Regions from separate parts of the Streptomyces sp. NPDC048521 genome, predicted to be linked through region 2. Evidence: riboswitches for the same ligand, from Rfam matches in the RefSeq annotation. Region 2 holds a riboswitch; each other region holds the start of a gene.
What was found. Region 2 has a riboswitch for S-adenosylmethionine ahead of ACGFRF_RS35440 (amino acid ABC transporter permease). Riboswitches for the same ligand answer to the same signal wherever they lie in the genome.
Positions count from the first base shown of each region.

Region 1: it holds a riboswitch for S-adenosylmethionine, as region 2 does, so the genes downstream of both, thrC (threonine synthase) here and ACGFRF_RS35440 (amino acid ABC transporter permease) in region 2, are expected to answer to the same signal.
Region 3: it holds a riboswitch for S-adenosylmethionine, as region 2 does, so the genes downstream of both, ACGFRF_RS40690 (aminotransferase class V-fold PLP-dependent enzyme) here and ACGFRF_RS35440 (amino acid ABC transporter permease) in region 2, are expected to answer to the same signal.

Region 1 is NZ_JBICWR010000004.1:133,926-139,660, forward strand. It holds gene ACGFRF_RS11565 (trehalose-6-phosphate synthase) at 1-306, opposite strand, end outside; gene ACGFRF_RS11570 (glucosyl-3-phosphoglycerate synthase) at 399-1,394, opposite strand; SAM riboswitch class I at 1,567-1,732, shown strand; gene thrC (threonine synthase) at 1,750-3,033, shown strand; gene ACGFRF_RS11580 (MoaD/ThiS family protein) at 3,030-3,308, shown strand; gene ACGFRF_RS11585 (cold-shock protein) at 3,752-3,955, shown strand; gene groL (chaperonin GroEL) at 4,254-5,735, shown strand, end outside.
Region 2 is NZ_JBICWR010000022.1:40,040-45,774, reverse strand. It holds gene ACGFRF_RS35450 (putative leader peptide) at 78-200, shown strand; gene ACGFRF_RS35445 (glutathione S-transferase C-terminal domain-containing protein) at 277-1,164, shown strand; SAM riboswitch class IV at 1,242-1,352, shown strand; gene ACGFRF_RS35440 (amino acid ABC transporter permease) at 1,716-2,696, shown strand; gene ACGFRF_RS35435 (amino acid ABC transporter ATP-binding protein) at 2,693-3,511, shown strand; gene ACGFRF_RS35430 (ABC transporter substrate-binding protein) at 3,595-4,614, shown strand; gene ACGFRF_RS35425 (GNAT family N-acetyltransferase) at 4,633-5,478, shown strand; gene ACGFRF_RS35420 (putative leader peptide) at 5,475-5,594, shown strand; gene ACGFRF_RS35415 (LLM class flavin-dependent oxidoreductase) at 5,700-5,735, shown strand, end outside.
Region 3 is NZ_JBICWR010000035.1:35,075-40,809, reverse strand. It holds gene ACGFRF_RS40700 (cytochrome bc complex cytochrome b subunit) at 1-936, shown strand, start outside; gene trpD (anthranilate phosphoribosyltransferase) at 1,058-2,122, shown strand; SAM riboswitch class IV at 2,208-2,324, shown strand; gene ACGFRF_RS40690 (aminotransferase class V-fold PLP-dependent enzyme) at 2,507-3,883, shown strand; gene ACGFRF_RS40685 (Lrp/AsnC family transcriptional regulator) at 3,973-4,254, opposite strand; gene ACGFRF_RS40680 (rhomboid family intramembrane serine protease) at 4,251-5,042, opposite strand; gene ACGFRF_RS40675 (hypothetical protein) at 5,195-5,434, shown strand; gene ACGFRF_RS40670 (NYN domain-containing protein) at 5,480-5,735, shown strand, end outside.

The DNA.
Region 1 (5,735 bases), on a different contig from region 2:
GTTGGCGATGCCGTTGTACGCGTCGGCGTACACGGTCGCGTCGATGTCGAGCATCCGCACCCGCTGCCCGCCGGTCTCCTCGACCGGCAGCAGTCCGCCGTCCGCGCGCCGTACGGCCTCCCGGTCGCCGTCGCCGAGCGCGGCGCACACCCACACCGCGTTGGCGTCCGGCCCGATGGCCGACAGCCCCGAGACCAGCCCGCCGCCGCCCCGTCGGGCCTGCAGCGAGCCGTCCTCGCGGACCTGATACGAAACCGGGCCGCGATTGGACGCGACCAGCACCTCAGCACCGTCCGTGGAAGCCATACGCCTCAACCTAGCCCGGCCCGGAAACGCTCAAACGTACGGTCCACCCCGGAAGGGGGCCGTATACAGCCGTTCTTCCGCGTTCACGCGACTCACGCCACCCGGCGCGCCGCGTACTCCGCGATCTCCGCCATCGGCGGCCGTTCCTCGGTGTCCACCGAGTAGGTGCGCGGCTCGAACCCGTCCTCGCCCCGCTCGAACTGGGTCAGGGCGGGCCGGACCAGGTGTCCGCGGGCCAGCCGCAGCTGGGCGGTGCGGTAGATCGCCGCCGCCATCCGGCCGAGCGCCTGCCCGTCCTGGTGCCGGTGCTTGCGCACCCCCACGTCCACCTGGGCCAGCGCGTCGAGTCCGACCAGGTGCAGGGCGTCCACCAGCATGCCCAGTTCGACGCCGTAGCCGACGGGGAACGGCAGTTGTTCCAGCAGGGAGCGGCGGGCCGCGTACTCGCCGCCCAGCGGCTGCACGAAGCCGGCCAGCTGGGGCCAGTGCATGTTCAGCAGGGGGCGGGCCATCAGCTCGGTGACCCGGCCGCCCTGGCCCGCCCGCCGCCCGCCACCGCCCTTGTGCGCAGCGCCTTCGGCGCCCACCTCCTCGTCGCCGCCGAGCGGGCGGTCGTACATGCCCTTGACCAGGTCCACCTCGGGGTCGGTGAGCAGCGGGCCGACGATTCCGGAGACGAAGTCGGAGGAGAACTCCTTCAGGTCCGCGTCGATGAAGCAGAGAATGTCCCCGCTGGTGACGAGCAGCGAGCGCCAGAGCACCTCGCCCTTGCCGGGGACGGCGGGTATGCGGGGCAGGATGTCGTCGCGGTGGACGACCCGGGCGCCCGCGGCGGCGGCGACCGCGGAGGTGCGGTCGGTGGAGCCCGAGTCGACGACGACGACCTCGTCGACGAGCGGGACCTGCTCCACGAGGTCGTGACGGATGACCGCGACGATGTCGCCGACCGTCTCCTCCTCGTTGAGCGCGGGCAGCACGACACTGATCGTCTGCCCCGTGCGCTGCTTGGCGGCCAGTATCCGGTGGAGAGGGCGATCGGTCACGGACCAGGAGCGGGTGGCCAGCCAGCGCTCGACTTCTTCCAGCACGGTCTGCGGCTCCTCACTGTTCGTGATCACACACGGTGACGCCGTGCGGCGTCCCTGTGATCCATCTCGCGGTTCGGACGACTATCTCAACTGTCCTGGCCGTCGGTTACAGTCTTGAACAACGCCGATGACCATCGCATGTCGGGGGTCACGGGCGTCCACAACCGCATACAGCTCATCCAGAGGGGCAGAGGGACACGGCCCGGTGAAGCCCCGGCAACCCTCCAGCCGGTTCTCGTAGATCAGACTGATCGGTTCTGATCGTCTCCGCGAGGCTCCCGGCTAGGGAAGGTGCCAAATCCGTCTCACGGCGAGATGCGTCGTGAGGAAGATGAGGAGAAAGGGCCTCGCCTCCATGGCTGTGCAGACAGTTGCAAGCACCGGCAATCCCACCGTCGACCTCGGTCCCGCCGCGGCACTGAGCTGTCGCGAGTGCGGTCACCGCGTGCCCCTCGGCCCGGTCTTCGCGTGCGAGGAGTGTTTCGGCCCGCTGGAGATCGCCTACGACTTCTCCGCCTACGACACCGAAGAGCTGCGTGCGCGCATCGAGGCGGGCCCCGCGAACATCTGGCGTTACGCGCCCCTGCTGCCCGTCCCCGCCGACGTGGCCGGCAAGCCCAACCTCAACCCGGGCTGGACCAAGCTCGTCAAGGCCGACAACCTGGCCCGCGAGCTGGGCGTCACCGGCGGCCTGTACGTGAAGGACGACTCCGGCAACCCGACGCACTCCTTCAAGGACCGCGTCGTCGCCCAGGCCCTGGAGGCCGCCCGCGCCTTCGGCTTCACCACCCTCTCCTGCTCCTCCACCGGCAACCTCGCCGGTGCGGTCGGCGCCGCGGCCGCCCGGGCCGGCTTCCGTTCCTGCGTGTTCATCCCGCACGACCTGGAGCAGGGCAAGGTCGTCATGGCCGCGGTCTACGGCGGCGAACTCGTCGGCATCGAGGGCAACTACGACGACGTGAACCGCTTCTGCTCCGAGCTGATCGGCGACCCGGCCGGCGAGGGCTGGGGCTTCGTCAACGTCAACCTGCGGCCCTACTACGCGGAGGGCTCCAAGACCCTGGCGTACGAGATCTGCGAGCAGCTCGGCTGGCAGCTGCCCGACCAGATCGTGGTCCCGATCGCCTCCGGCTCCCAGCTCACGAAGATCGACAAGGGCCTGCAGGAGCTGATCAAGCTCGGGCTGGTCGAGGACAGGCCGTACAAGATCTTCGGTGCGCAGGCCGAGGGCTGCTCGCCGGTGTCCACCGCCTTCAAGGCCGGCCACGACGTGGTCCGCCCGCAGAAGCCGAACACCATCGCCAAGTCCCTCGCCATCGGCAACCCGGCCGACGGCCCGTACGTCCTCGACATCGCGCGCCGCACCGGCGGTGCCGTGGAGGACGTGACGGACGCGGAGGTCGTCGACGCCATCAAGCTGCTGGCCCGCACGGAGGGCATCTTCGCGGAGACGGCGGGCGGTGTGACCGTCGGCGTCACTCGCAAGCTGCTCAAGGACGGCGTGCTGGACCCGGCGAAGACCACGGTCGTCCTCAACACCGGCGACGGCCTGAAGACCCTCGACGCGGTGGCCGGCACCGGCCTCACCGCCACCATCCGCCCGACCCTGGACTCCTTCCGAGAGGCTGGCCTCGCATGAGCGTGACCGTTCGCATCCCGACCATCCTGCGCACCTACACCGGCGGCCAGGCCGAGGTCACGGCCGAGGGCGGGACCCTCGCCGAGGTCATCGAGAACCTGGAGAAGAACCACACGGGGATCGCCGCCCGGGTGCTGGACGACCAGGGCAAGCTGCGCCGGTTCGTCAACGTCTACGTCAACGACGACGACGTCCGCTTCGAGCAGGGCCTCGAGACGGCGACCCCCGACGGCGCCGGCGTCTCGATCATTCCGGCCGTCGCCGGCGGGTGCTGACCGAATGACCGATCATTACCTTCGGTAACAGTGGTTACGTATTGTTCATCGGATTGCCCCTTCCGTGAGAGAAGCGGAGGGGGCAATTCTGTGTGATTGAGCGCGGTAGAGTTGGGGAACACGGTCGCGGCCTTCGGGTTGCGGGCCCTGGATTCACGCCGCACAGCCCGACAAGAAGTAGCCAAAGTATGCGGGTTTTATGCGGCTTTTGTTCTTTTTGTGGAGCCCGACTTGCCCTGAATTCGGGCGAATTCTCGGCACATTCCGGGCCGTGCCCTTCCGGAATTCTCGTCCGATTGACCTGTTGCAGACGGCAGTTGGACAGATACATTCAGCCGCGGTCGACGCGTTCCGGCGCACGCCCCCGTCCGATGGGGGGCGAGGTCTGACCCGGGTCCGCGAAGTGCGGATCTGTGCAAGGGCCAGTAATAGGGGAGTTAGGCATGGCTCAGGGCACCGTCAAGTGGTTCAACGCGGAGAAGGGGTACGGCTTCATCGCGGTCGACGGTGGTGCGGACGTCTTCGTCCACTACAGCGCCATTCAGATGGACGGCTACCGCACCCTGGAAGAGGGCCAGCGGGTGGAGTTCGAGATCTCGCAGGGCCAGAAGGGCCCGCAGGCCGACATGGTTCGCCTCAGCGCCTGAACGTTTCTTGTCACGAAGGGCCCGCACCGGCACAGGGTGCGGGCCCTTCGTCATGCCCCGGCGCCCCGGGGTCCGCGGACGGCCGGGCGCCCCTGTACCCCCGGAGGCGCTTGCACTCGACCATGCCGAGTGCTAATCATTGCGTTAGCACTCTGAAGGTGAGAGTGACAGTGAAGGACCGGGTCGGTGAGGCCCGCAGGCCGGGTGGGGCAAGGAACCACGAGGCCGGCGAGCCGTCCGTCGCGGGCGCGGGCGCGGTCCGAAGGAATCACCCCCAGTCCTGGAGGGACCACTTCACATGGCCAAGATCATCGCGTTCGACGAGGAGGCGCGGCGCGGCCTCGAGCGCGGCATGAACCAGCTCGCGGACGCCGTGAAGGTGACGCTCGGCCCCAAGGGCCGCAACGTCGTCCTCGAGAAGAAGTGGGGCGCCCCCACGATCACCAACGATGGTGTCTCCATCGCCAAGGAGATCGAGCTCGAGGACCCGTACGAGAAGATCGGCGCCGAGCTGGTCAAGGAAGTCGCCAAGAAGACGGACGACGTCGCCGGTGACGGTACGACCACCGCGACCGTGCTCGCCCAGGCCCTGGTCAAGGAGGGCCTGCGCAACGTCGCCGCCGGTGCCAACCCGATGGCTCTGAAGCGCGGTATCGAGAAGGCCGTCGAGGCCGTCTCCGCCGCCCTGCTGGAGCAGGCGAAGGACGTCGAGACCAAGGAGCAGATCGCCTCCACCGCGTCCATCTCCGCCGCCGACACCCAGATCGGCGAGCTGATCGCCGAGGCCATGGACAAGGTCGGCAAGGAAGGCGTCATCACCGTCGAGGAGTCCCAGACCTTCGGTCTGGAGCTGGAGCTCACCGAGGGTATGCGCTTCGACAAGGGCTACATCTCGGCGTACTTCGCCACCGACATGGAGCGTATGGAGGCCGTCCTCGACGACCCGTACATCCTGATCGCCAACTCCAAGATCTCCTCGGTCAAGGACCTGCTCCCGCTGCTGGAGAAGGTCATGCAGTCGGGCAAGCCGCTGCTGATCATCGCCGAAGACGTCGAGGGCGAGGCCCTGTCGACCCTGGTCGTCAACAAGATCCGCGGCACCTTCAAGTCCGTCGCCGTCAAGGCCCCGGGCTTCGGCGACCGCCGCAAGGCGATGCTCAACGACATCGCCATCCTCACCGGCGGCGAGGTCATCTCCGAGGAGGTCGGTCTCAAGCTCGAGAACACGACCCTCGACCTCCTGGGCAAGGCCCGCAAGGTCGTCATCACCAAGGACGAGACCACCATCGTCGACGGTGCCGGCTCCTCCGAGCAGGTCGCGGGCCGCGTGAACCAGATCCGCGCCGAGATCGAGAACAGCGACTCGGACTACGACCGCGAGAAGCTGCAGGAGCGCCTGGCGAAGCTCGCCGGCGGTGTCGCGGTCATCAAGGCCGGTGCCGCCACCGAGGTGGAGCTCAAGGAGCGCAAGCACCGCATCGAGGACGCCGTCCGCAACGCGAAGGCCGCCGTCGAGGAGGGCATCGTCGCCGGTGGTGGCGTGGCCCTGCTGCAGGCCTCCCAGGTCTTCGAGAAGCTGGAGCTGGACGGCGACGAGGCGACCGGCGCAAACGCCGTGCGCATCGCGCTCGAGGCCCCGCTGAAGCAGATCGCCGTCAACGCCGGCCTCGAGGGCGGTGTCGTGGTGGAGAAGGTGCGCAACCTGACCCCGGGCCACGGCCTGAACGCCGCGACCGGCGAGTACGTCGACCTGGTCGCCGAGGGCATCATCGACCCGGCG
Region 2 (5,735 bases):
TGTGGACGCCCCCTTGACGTCGTACGGAGCCGGATCGACACTCCAGGTAGGGAATCCTAGTGAACAGGTAGGGAATCATGGCGCGCCTCGATACGGTCACCGGCCGAGCGGGCCGGTCGCCGCTGCGCACACCCCTGCTCACCTCCCGGCTCCACATCGACCTGCTGCGCGTCTGCAGCGCCATCAGCGGCCGGCGCTGAGCCCGGCCCCTCGCCCTCATCGAAGGACGGCGCCTGTCGGCGCGCCCGTCCGCACACCCATGACCCGGGGAGACGCATGTCCGTCAGTCCGCTCACCGCCGCTGCCCACGTCCGCCGATCCACCCCCGGCTTCCGGGGCCGGATCGGCCGGGACGCGCGCAGCGGCCACTACGCCGTGCCCCACCGCTACCGGCTCCATCTCTCGACCGCCTGTCCCGACGGACTCCGCCTCGCCGTCGGACACAGCCTCCTCGGCCTGGACGGCAGTTGTCCGGTCACCGTTCTGCCCGCCGTCCCGGACTGTCCCGGCGGCGGCCACACGGCACTGCGCCCGCTGTACGAGGCGAGCGCCCACCACTACACCGGCCCGGCCCTCGCGCCCGTCCTCAGCGACGACTGGTCCGGACGCATCGTGAGCACCCACGCCCCCGACATCCTGCGCGACCTGGACCGCTTCCCGGGCGACGACCAGGCCTCCCTGTACCCCTGCGGCACGGAGTCGGTGATCGAGGCGGTCGAGCGGATGTGCGCCGAGGGCATCGAGGAGGCCGCCCAGCGCGCCGGACGCGCCGGTGCCGACCCCGCCGAGCAGGCCGCCGCCCTCGACGTGCTGCTCGACACCCTGGGCCGGCTGGAGCGACGGCTGACCGGTGAGGAGTACCTGGTCGGCGACCTGCTCACCGCCGCCGACATCGAGCTGTGGGTGACCCTCGTGCAGCTCGACACCGTCCACCGCTGCCACCTCGACGCCTCCGCCGTGCACCGGATCGCCGACCACCGCGCCCTGTGGGCCTACGCCCGCCGCCTGGCCGCCCACCCCGCCTTCGGCCGCCACCTCGACCTGGACGGCATCTCCCGCCGCCACCACGGCCGTTGCCAGGGCCTGGAGGCCGCCGGAGCGGCTGTCCAGATCCTGGACTGGGTCGGCCACGCGGGCGATGCTCCGGGCGCTTGCCGCAGGTGAGAGCGAATGTCGTAAGTCCACTACGCGGACGGCCGTTGACATTCGAACGGACAACTGCCTTACTTACGGCTCAGAACGGTCATGAGCGTCAGCGCCAAGCCCTGGCTCGCTGACCGGCAACCCTCGCATCGCGGTGGGGTGCCCCAGGTGACGACCGGACCGGATGACGTTTTCGGTAAGCGCGAGGCCCCACGGGGCCGGAACAGTGACAGGTGACGCCATGTACGCAGCTCCCAGGACGGCCGCGAGCCGCCCCCAGGGCTGCGTACCGCCGTACGCCCAGCTCCTCGTCGCGAACCGCGCCGTCGATCTGCTCCGCGTCAACAGCGCACTGTGTACCGCACCGGGCTCTGCCCGCTGTCGGGGCTGACACCCGCTTCCCAGCCCCCGCGTTCGTCACGCACACCCTCCGTGTGGTGTGCCGTTGCCCGCCCAGCTCCCGGTTCCGCGCGTTCCCGTGTGCCACCTCGTGCCGTAGTGCCGTCATGCGCCGTCGTGACCCACGCTCGCTCGCCGCCGTCCCGGGGTGTCCGATTCCGCCGGAGCCCGCCATGAGTGAACCCCCAGGCGCCGCCCTCTCCCTCGCCGAGGCGCCACCCACCGACACACCGTCAAGAAACTTGTCGGCACAGCGTGTTCAGCCACTGCGTCGGCCAGGACGGTGGATCGTCACCGCCGTCGTCCTCGTGCTCGTCGCGCAGATCCTGCACGGACTGGTCACGAACCCCTTCTACCAGTGGGACCGCTTCCGCTACTGGTTCCTGCGCCCGACCGTTCTCGACGGCCTCCTCGTCACCCTCGAAGTCGCCGCCCTGAGCGCCGTGCTGGGTCTGGCCGGCGGGATCGTGCTGGCGCTCGGCCGGCTCTCCGGAAGCCCGGTGCTGCGCGCGGTCAGCTGGACCTACACCTGGCTGTTCCGTTCCGTACCGCTGATCGTGGTGCTGATCTTCCTCTACAACTTCAGCGCCCTGTACAAGACGTTGAGCCTGGGTGTGCCGTTCGGCCCGGCCTTCGTCAGCTTCGACGAGTCGAAGCTGGCCACCGACATGGCGATCGCCGTCGTCGGCCTCAGCCTCAATGAGGCGGCGTACGCGGCCGAGGTGGTCCGCGGCGGTCTCCTCTCCGTCGACCAGGGACAGCACGAGGCGGCGTCCGCGCTCGGCCTGCCCAACGGCTACCAGTTCCGCAGGATCGTCTTCCCGCAGGCCCTCAGGTCCATCACCCCGAACTACGTCAACCAGCTGATCGGCCTCATCAAGAGCACGTCCCTGGTGTTCTACGTCTCCCTGCTCGACCTGTTCGGCTCGGTGCAGGCGATGGGCAACACCTACCCCGGTGACATCGTGCCGCTGCTGCTGGTCGCCACCGTCTGGTACCTGATCCTGACCAGCGCCGTCTCCGTCGTCCAGTTCTACGTCGAGCGGTACTACGCCCGGGGCGCCACGCGCACCCTGCCGCCGACACCACTGCAGAAAGCCCGGGCCGGCCTGGCCGACCTGCGGGCCCGGCTGCGCAGGGAGGCCGCCGTATGACCAGCGCCCACATCCTCGAGAAGGCCGCTCCCGCCGCGATCGAGGTGCACAACGTGCACAAGTGGTACGGCGCCCACCGCGTCCTCGACGGCATCGACCTGACCATCCGCCCCGGCGAGGTCACCGTGATCCTCGGGCCGTCCGGCTCAGGCAAGTCGACCCTGCTCCGGGTCGTCAACCACCTGGAGAAGCCCGAGATCGGCCACGTCAGCGTGGGCGGCGAACTGATCGGCGTGAAGCGGCACGGAGCGGGGGTCCCCACGGGCGCGGGCCCAGGGAGGCTCAAGGAACTCAGCGAGCGCGCCATCCTGGCCCAGCGCAGCCGGATCGGCTTCGTCTTCCAGAACTTCAACCTCTTCCCGCACCTGACCGTCCTCGACAACGTCGCCGCCGCGCCCGCCGCCACCGGCAGGCTGACCAAGCCGGCGGCCCAGGAACTGGCCCGCGAACTGCTCGAACGCGTGGGCCTGGGCGGCAAGGCAGGCGCCTACCCCCGGCAGTTGTCCGGTGGGCAGCAGCAGCGCGTCGCCATCGCCCGCGCCCTCGCCCTGCGTCCCGGGGTCATCCTCTTCGACGAGCCGACCTCCGCGCTCGACCCCGAACTCGTCGGCGAGGTGCTGGCCGTCATCAAGGACCTCGCGACCAGCGGCACCACCCTCGTCATCGTCACCCACGAGATCGGTTTCGCCCGCGAGGTCGCCGACCGGGTCGTCTTCATCGACGGCGGCCGGATCGTCGAACAGGGCCCGCCCGGTCAGGTGCTGGACAAGCCCCGGCACGAACGGACCCGGGACTTCCTCGCCAAGGTGCTCTGACCCCCTCCCCGGCGACGCCCCCACGACCTCCCCCACCACATCACCGCCACCACCCTCATCAGCGAGACAAGGACAGCCGAGCCATGCCTACCCACATCACCCGACGCAGCCTGATACGCGGCATCACCGCGGCGACCGCCGTCGCCACCCTCGCCACCGGGCTCGCCGCCTGCGGGGGCGACAGCGAGGCCGCCGCCAGGACCGACGCCGCCGGTACGGTCACCGTGGGACAGCTGTCCAACGGGGCCGCCAAGGAGACCGAGCTGAAGGTCTCCGAGGTGAAGTCCATCAGCGCCGAACTGCCCGCATCCGTCCGCAAGAGCGGCAAGCTCGTCATCGGCATCGGAGCCCTGCCCGCGGGATCCGCGCCGCTGAACTACGTGGGCAGCGACCAGAAGACCCTGACCGGCTCCGAGCCCGACTTCGGCCGCCTGGTGGCCGCCGTCCTCGGCCTCGAGCCCGAGATCAAGAACTTCACCTGGGAGAACCTCTTCGTCGGCATCGACAGCGGCAAGGTCGACGTGGCCTTCTCCAACGTCACCGACACCGAGGAGCGCAAGAAGAAGTACGAGTTCGCCTCCTACCGGCAGGACAACCTCGCCTTCGAGGTACTGAAGAAGAACCCCTGGAACTTCGACGGCGACTACGAGAACCTCGCCGGCAAGACGGTCTCCGTGGGCTCCGGCACCAACCAGGAGAAGATCCTCCTGGAGTGGAAGGCCAAGCTGGCCAAGGAGGGCAAGAAGCTCACCGTCAAGTACTTCCCGGACCAGAACTCCATCAACCTGGCGCTCAGCAGCGGCAAGATCGACGCCTTCCTCGGACCCAACCCCAGTGTCGCCTACCGCGCCCGGCAGACCGCGAACACGCCCAACCCGACCCGCAACGCGGGCACCTTCTCCGGCGCCGGCGAGACGCTCCAGGGTCTGATCGCCGCCACCGCCAAGAAGGACAGCGGACTGGCCAAGCCGCTCGCGGACGCCATCAACCATCTGATCAAGAACGGGCAGTACGCCAAGTGGCTGGCCGCCTACAACCTCTCCAACGAGGCCGTGGCCAAGTCCGAGGTCAACCCGCCCGGACTGCCGCTGGACAACTCCTGACGGGCCGCCACAGCCGATATGCGACGTGAGCCAAGCAGGGACTCCGCCTCCGTGGCCCGCCCCACCGGCGTCCGCGCAGGCGGAGCCCCCCAGGCCCTGCCCCGAGCCACCCTCCTCGACAACGCCGTCTGGGCCGCCCTCGACGGCCCGCACGCCCACCTCGCCGAACGGGTCGGCCGCGCCGCCCGCTACCGGCCCGAGACCTACGCTTTCGCCGCCCTCGCCGACCCGTCGGACCCGGCCGCCTGGGCCGACCTGCACACGCTCGTCGGTCCCGGAAACACCGTTCGGATCAAGCCCGTCGAGCGGGTCCCCGACGGATGGCAGGTCGTCGGCGGCGGGGAGGGCGTCCAGCTCGTCGGCACCGCGCTGCGGGCCGAGCCCGCCCCGGAGGCGGTACGGCTGGGGCCCGCCGACGTCCCCGAGATCCTCGACCTGGTCGCCCGGACCCGCCCCGGCCCGTTCCTGAGGCGGACCGTCGAGATGGGCACCTATCTCGGCATCCGGCACGAGGGCCGGCTGATCGCGCTCGCCGGGGAGCGGCTGCGGCTGCCCGGCTGGACGGAGATCAGCGCCGTCTGCACCGACCCCGAGCACCGCGGCCGAGGGCTGGCCACGCGGTTGGTGCGGGCGGTCGCCGCGGGCATCCGGGACCGCGGGGACACTCCGTTCCTGCATGCCGCCGCGGACAACGCGCGGGCGATCCGGCTCTACGAGTCGATCGGGTTCACCCTGCGCCGCCGCTCACGCATCGTCCAGGTCCGCGCGCCGGGAACATCCGGCGCGGGCCGGGCGTTGTCCGTCGCGACGAGATCCGCACGGCGGTCGCCGACCCGGCCCGCCGCGCCCGACGGACGGAGGTGACGGCCGTGACACGGGTACTCCCGGTGCGCCTTGCGCACCCGTACCGCTCGGTCCGCCTGCACTCCCGGCCGCACATAGATCTCCAGCGCGTGTCCACCGCGCTCTGTCGCCACTGACTCTCCCCCCGGCCCCCGGCCGTCTCCTCCTGCCGCGCTCGCCCCTCGCCACCTCCCTGCCGCGCGAGCCGGTGTTCTCGTACGGACATCAAGGAAGGCACCGACATGTCCTCAACTCCTCCTTCCCCTCTACACCTTGCC
Region 3 (5,735 bases), on a different contig from region 2:
CTGATCCTGGTCTTCTACCACAAGCACACGCAGTTCGCGGGCCCCGGAAAGTCCGAGAAGAACGTCGTCGGCATGCCGCTGCTGCCGGTCTACATGGCCAAGGCCGGAGGCTTCTTCTTCCTGGTCTTCGGTGTCATCGCGATCATCGCGGCGGTCGCGCAGATCAACCCGATCTGGGCCATCGGTCCCTACCGCCCGGACCAGGTGTCCACCGGCGCCCAGCCCGACTGGTACATGGGCTTCGCCGAGGGCCTGATCCGCTTCATGCCGGGCTGGGAGATCAGCTTCTGGGGTCACACGCTCGTCCTGGGCGTGTTCATCCCGCTGGTGCTCTTCCCGCTGGTCCTCGCGTTGATCGCGGTCTACCCGTTCCTCGAGTCCTGGGTCACCGGCGACAAGCGCGAGCACCACATCCTGGACCGCCCGCGCAACGCCCCGACCCGCACCGCCTTCGGTGTCGCCTGGGTGACCGTCTACATGATCACCCTGGTCGGCGGCGGAAACGACCTGTGGGCCACGCACTTCCACCTGTCGATCAACGCCGTCACCTGGTTCGTCCGGATCGGGTTCTTCGTCGGACCGGTCGTCGCGTTCCTCGTGACCAAGCGGATCTGCCTGGGTCTGCAGCGCCGCGACCGCGACAAGGTGCTGCACGGTCGCGAGACCGGCATCATCAAGCGGCTGCCGCACGGTGAGTTCATCGAGGTGCACGAGCCGCTCAGCCAGGAGCAGCTGCACACGCTCACCGCGCACGAGCAGTACCAGCCGGCCGAGATCGGCCCGGCGGTGGACGAGAACGGTGTCCAGCGCAAGGTGACGGGCTCGGAGAAGCTGCGTGCGAAGCTCTCCAACGCCTACTACGGCGAGGACAACCAGATCCCGAAGCCGACCGTCGAGGAGTACAAGGAGATCACGAGCGGCCACGGCCACCACTGATCCCCGCGTCGCCACGCCACGCTGAAGGGCCCCGTCCGGGTTGCGGACGGGGCCCTTCGCCGTGTCCCGGGCTGGATAGGGTGGTGTACGACCTTGCAGGACTGTGTACCAGGAGCGGCTGATGAGCGCTGTGACCCCCGCTGGAGGCGACACCGCGGCGGGCCGTTCCTGGCCCGCCCTGCTGAACGGCCTGCTGGAGGGCCGTGATCTGTCCGCCGACGAGACCGCGTGGGCGATGGACCTGATCATGCGCGGCGAGGCGACCGACGCCCAGATCGCCGGCTTCATGGTGGCGCTGCGGGCCAAGGGCGAGACGGTCGCGGAGATCTCCGGACTCGTCCGGACGATGTACGAGCACGCCAACGTGATCGAAGTGCCCGGCCCGGCGGTCGACATCGTCGGCACCGGCGGCGACGGCGCCAAGACGGTGAACATCTCCACGATGTCCTCGATCGTCGTCGCGGGCACCGGCGCGAAGGTCGTCAAGCACGGCAACCGCGCCGCGTCCTCCGCCTCCGGGTCCTCCGACGTCCTGGAGCAACTCGGGATCAACCTGAACCTGACCCCGAAGCGGGTCGCCGAGGTCGCCGAAGAGGCCGGCATCACCATCTGCTTCGCGGTGAGGTTCCACCCGTCCCTGCGCCATGTGGCCGCGGCGCGCGGCCAGTTGGGTATCCGCACGACCTTCAACGTGCTCGGTCCGCTGACCAACCCGGCCAAGGTGCGCGCCCAGGCGGTCGGGGTGGCCGACCCGCGCATGGCGCCGATCGTGGCCGGTGTCCTCGCCGAGCGCGGCAACTCCGCGCTGGTCTTCCGGGGCGACGACGGCCTGGACGAGCTGACCGTCACCGCCACCTCCCAGGTGTGGGTGGTCCGCGACGGCAAGGTCACGCAGGAGACCTTCGACCCGCGGGACGTGGGCATCGACCTCGTCCCCGTGGAGGCCCTGCGCGGCGCCGACGCGGCCTACAACGCGGAGGTCGCCCGCCGCCTGCTGGACGGCGAGCAGGGTCCGGTGCGGGACGCGGTACTGCTGAACTCGGCGGCCGCGCTGGCCGCCCTGCGGCCGACGGACGCCCCACTCGCCGACCAGCTGCGCGCCGGTATGGCCGAGGCGCGGGAGTCGATCGACTCGGGCGCGGCCAAGCGGGCGCTGGAGCGGTGGGTGGCGGCGAGCAACGCCTGACCCCGGTGCGGTGCGACGTACGGCGCAGTCCGGATGGTGGACTGCGCCTTGCGCGCCGAAGATCGTATGGCAGGATGTTGGACCAGGTCATGAGCGACAGTCATGAGGCCCCGGCCGACTGTCCGGCAACCCTCCGTCCGTGGCGGGGTGCCCCGGGTGAAGACCAGGTCGCAGACAGCAAGGTCTGCGGCAAGCGCGGACCCCTCGCGCGCTTCTGACCGAGCGCGGGACCAGGGGTCCTGGTCATCGAGGGAGCCTTCCGTGAGCAAGCGAATGCGATAGGGCCGCAGAGCCCCGCCTCCGCACACCCCTTTTCACCTCATCCGCGCTCGAGCCCTGTCCGCTCGTGCGGTGAGTTCCGCCTGCTCACACGGGAGTTCACCCATGTCCGTCTCCACCGCTGCCACCGACCAGACCGTTTGCGCCCCGCTGCCCGTTCTGGGACGGGATGTCACCGTCCCGCTCGTGACGGGCGGCGAAGTCACCTACGCGGCCCTCGACTACGCGGCCAGCGCCCCCGCCCTCCAGCGAGTCTGGGACGACGTCGCCGCCTACGCCCCGTACTACGGCAGTGTCCATCGCGGCGCCGGCTACCTCTCCCAGCTCTCCACGGACCTGTTCGAGAACGCCCGCAAGGCCGTCGCCGAGTTCCTCGGCTGCCGGGAGAGCGACCAGGTGATCTTCACCCGGTCGACCACCGACTCCCTCAACCTCCTCGCCCGCACGCTCCCGGCCGACTGCCAGGTCTTCGTCTTCGAGACCGAGCACCACGCCTCCCTGCTGCCCTGGCAGGACGCGCAGGTCACCTACCTCGACGCCCCGCGCACCCCGCGGCAGGCCGTCGAGACCCTGGAGCGGGCCCTCGCCGACCGCACTGTCTCCATCGAAGGGGGCCACCGCCCGGCCCTGGTCTGCGTCACCGGAGCCTCCAATGTCACCGGCGAGCTGTGGCCGGTGCGCGAGCTGGCCGCCGCGGCCCACGCGCACGGCGCCCGGATCGTCCTGGACGCCGCCCAGCTCGCCCCGCACCACCCGGTGGACATCCGTGAGCTGGGCGTCGACTGGGTCGCCTTCTCCGGGCACAAGCTGTACGCCCCGTTCGGCTCCGGTGTCCTGGCCGGCCGCGCCGACTGGCTGCGGGCGGCCGAGCCGTACCTGGCGGGCGGCGGCGCCAGCCGCAAGGTCACCCGGCGCACCGACGGGGGAGTGGACGTGGAGTGGCACGAGAGTGCCGCCCGCCACGAGGCCGGCTCTCCGAACGTCATCGGCGCCTACTCCATCGCCTCCGCCTGCAAGGCGCTCACCGAGGCCGGCTGGGACAGCCTCGTCGCCCGTGAGCAGCACCTCGTCCGCACTGTCCGCGAAGGCCTGGCCGAGGTCCCGGAGGTCCGGATCCTCTCCCTCTTCGGCGACGAGGCCCCGCGCGTCGGTGTGATCTCCTTCGTCGTCGAGGGCTGGAACAGCTCCCACTTCGCCGCCGCCCTCTCCGCCGAGTACGGCATCGGCGTCCGCGACGGCCTCTTCTGCGCCCACCCGCTGGTCCGCACCCTGCTGGGCAGCGACCCGCAGAGCCAGGGCGAGTGCGGGGCACCGGAGGCGGCCCCGGGCGAGAAGTCCCTCAACGCCGTCCGGGTGAGCTTCGGCGCGGGCACGCCGGACGAGCACGTGGAGCGGTTCGTCACGGCGGTCAAGGAGCTGGTGGCCGAGGGCGCGAAGTGGACCTACCGCACCGAGGACGGCCGCTGCGTCCCGGCCGTGTGAGGCCGGCCGACCTGGGCCCTGTCGTCGAACTCCCGCCTGCCGCGTGACGCCGTGCGCGCACGCTCGTTCACGGCGGGAGCGCGCACCTGCTAGTTGTCGAGGCCGATCGCGAACGCGGCCTCCAGGTCGTGCTGGGAGTAGGTGCGGAACGCGACGTGCGTGTCGGTGCCCTCCACACCCGGGATCTTGCTGATCCGGCCGGGGATGACCTCGGCCAGGTCCTCGTGCTGCCGTACCCGGACCATGGCGATCAGGTCGTAGGTGCCGGTGACCGAGAAGACCTCGCTGACGCTCTCCAGCGAGGCGATCTGCTCCGCGATCTCGGGGATCCGGTCCACGCTGGTCTTGATGAGGACGATCGCGGTGATCACGGCTGGTTCTCTCCCTCGGACGCCGGGGCCGGTGCGGACTTCACTCTAGCCCGCCCGTCTCCCGCCACCGCCCTGTCCAGGCCGCCCTTCGGGCCCCTCCTGCTGCCGTAGCGCACCCATGCGTAGCCGAAGCCGAGCCCGAAGCCGACCAGGTGCGCGAGGTAGGCGACGCCCGGGCCGTCGGAGGCGCGGCCCGCCGCGAGCCACTGCAGGGCCGCCCAGAAGGGCAGCACCACCCAGGCCGGGAAGCGCATCGGCAGGAAGAACAGGAACGGCAGAAGACTGGTGACGCGGGCGCGGGGGAAAAGGTAGAGGAACGCTCCGAGGACCGCCGAGATCGCCCCGGAGGCGCCCACCAGCGACTGCTCGGAGGCGGCGTTGGCGGCCGCGTAGCCGAGCAGGGCCAGGTATCCGCAGCCGGCGTAGAAGAGGGTGAAGTGCACCCGGCCCATCCGCTCCTCTGTCATCGCTCCGAAGACGAAGAGGAAGAGCATGTTGCCGAGCAGATGCACCCAGCTGCCGTGCACGAACAGAGCGGTGGCCGGGGTGAGCGCCTCGCGGACGGCTCCGTCGAACAGCTCGGCCGGGACCACGCCCCAGTGGCGGAAGTACGCCCGCTGCGCGGCGAGCAGCGTGTCCCCGGCGCCGTACGCCGGAGTGAGCCCGGAGGCGGGACCCAGGACGAAGATCAGGCAGCACAGGGCGATCAGGCCGTGTGTCACCGGCGCCGAGGTCCCCCGGACCGCTCTGAATGTCCTGCCGACCGCCGTGCTCCAGGTGCTGATCATGACTACAGAGCATGACGTAACCGGACGCAAGCTGACAGACCGCCTCGCCGCCGTGAACGGACGGGCGGCGAGCACCCGCCAGGCCGTAGGGTTACGAGCCACACGCGTCGGCCGGCGGCGCGGCCCGAGACGAGAAGGAAGCGGACCACACGATGACGGTTCCCCTGCCGACCGCCACGACGCGATGGCGCTGCGCCCTGTGCGGCAATCTCACCCGGTTCGACGTGACCCGCTCGTCGAAGGTCGTCGAGTACGTTCACCTCGATCTGGCGGGCGAGCCGACGGTGGAGGAGCGCGAGGTGGTCAGTGAGACGATCGAATCGGTGCGCTGCCGCTGGTGCAACGCGGTGGACCAGGTGGAACTCGTGGACAGGCCGGGAGCCGGCTCCTGAGCGGAGCGGCCCCGAAGAGGCGGAAGAAGTAGTGGGGTGTGACGGATGGTGGAGACCGCAGGCGGGGGGCCGGGCGACGGCACCGCTGAGGTGCTTGACCGTCCGCTGCCCGACGGCGTGCGCCGGCGGGTCGTACAGATCGTCTCGGACGGCTTCGGCGGCCTGACCATGGCGGAACTGCCGGGGCAGCTGAGGCAGTATGCCCGGTTCACCCCTAATCGCCGGGCGAAGTTCGCCGGGAACGCGATGGCGGCGGCCCTGGAGACCGATCCACTGTTCCGGCAGCGGATCGGGGAGAAGT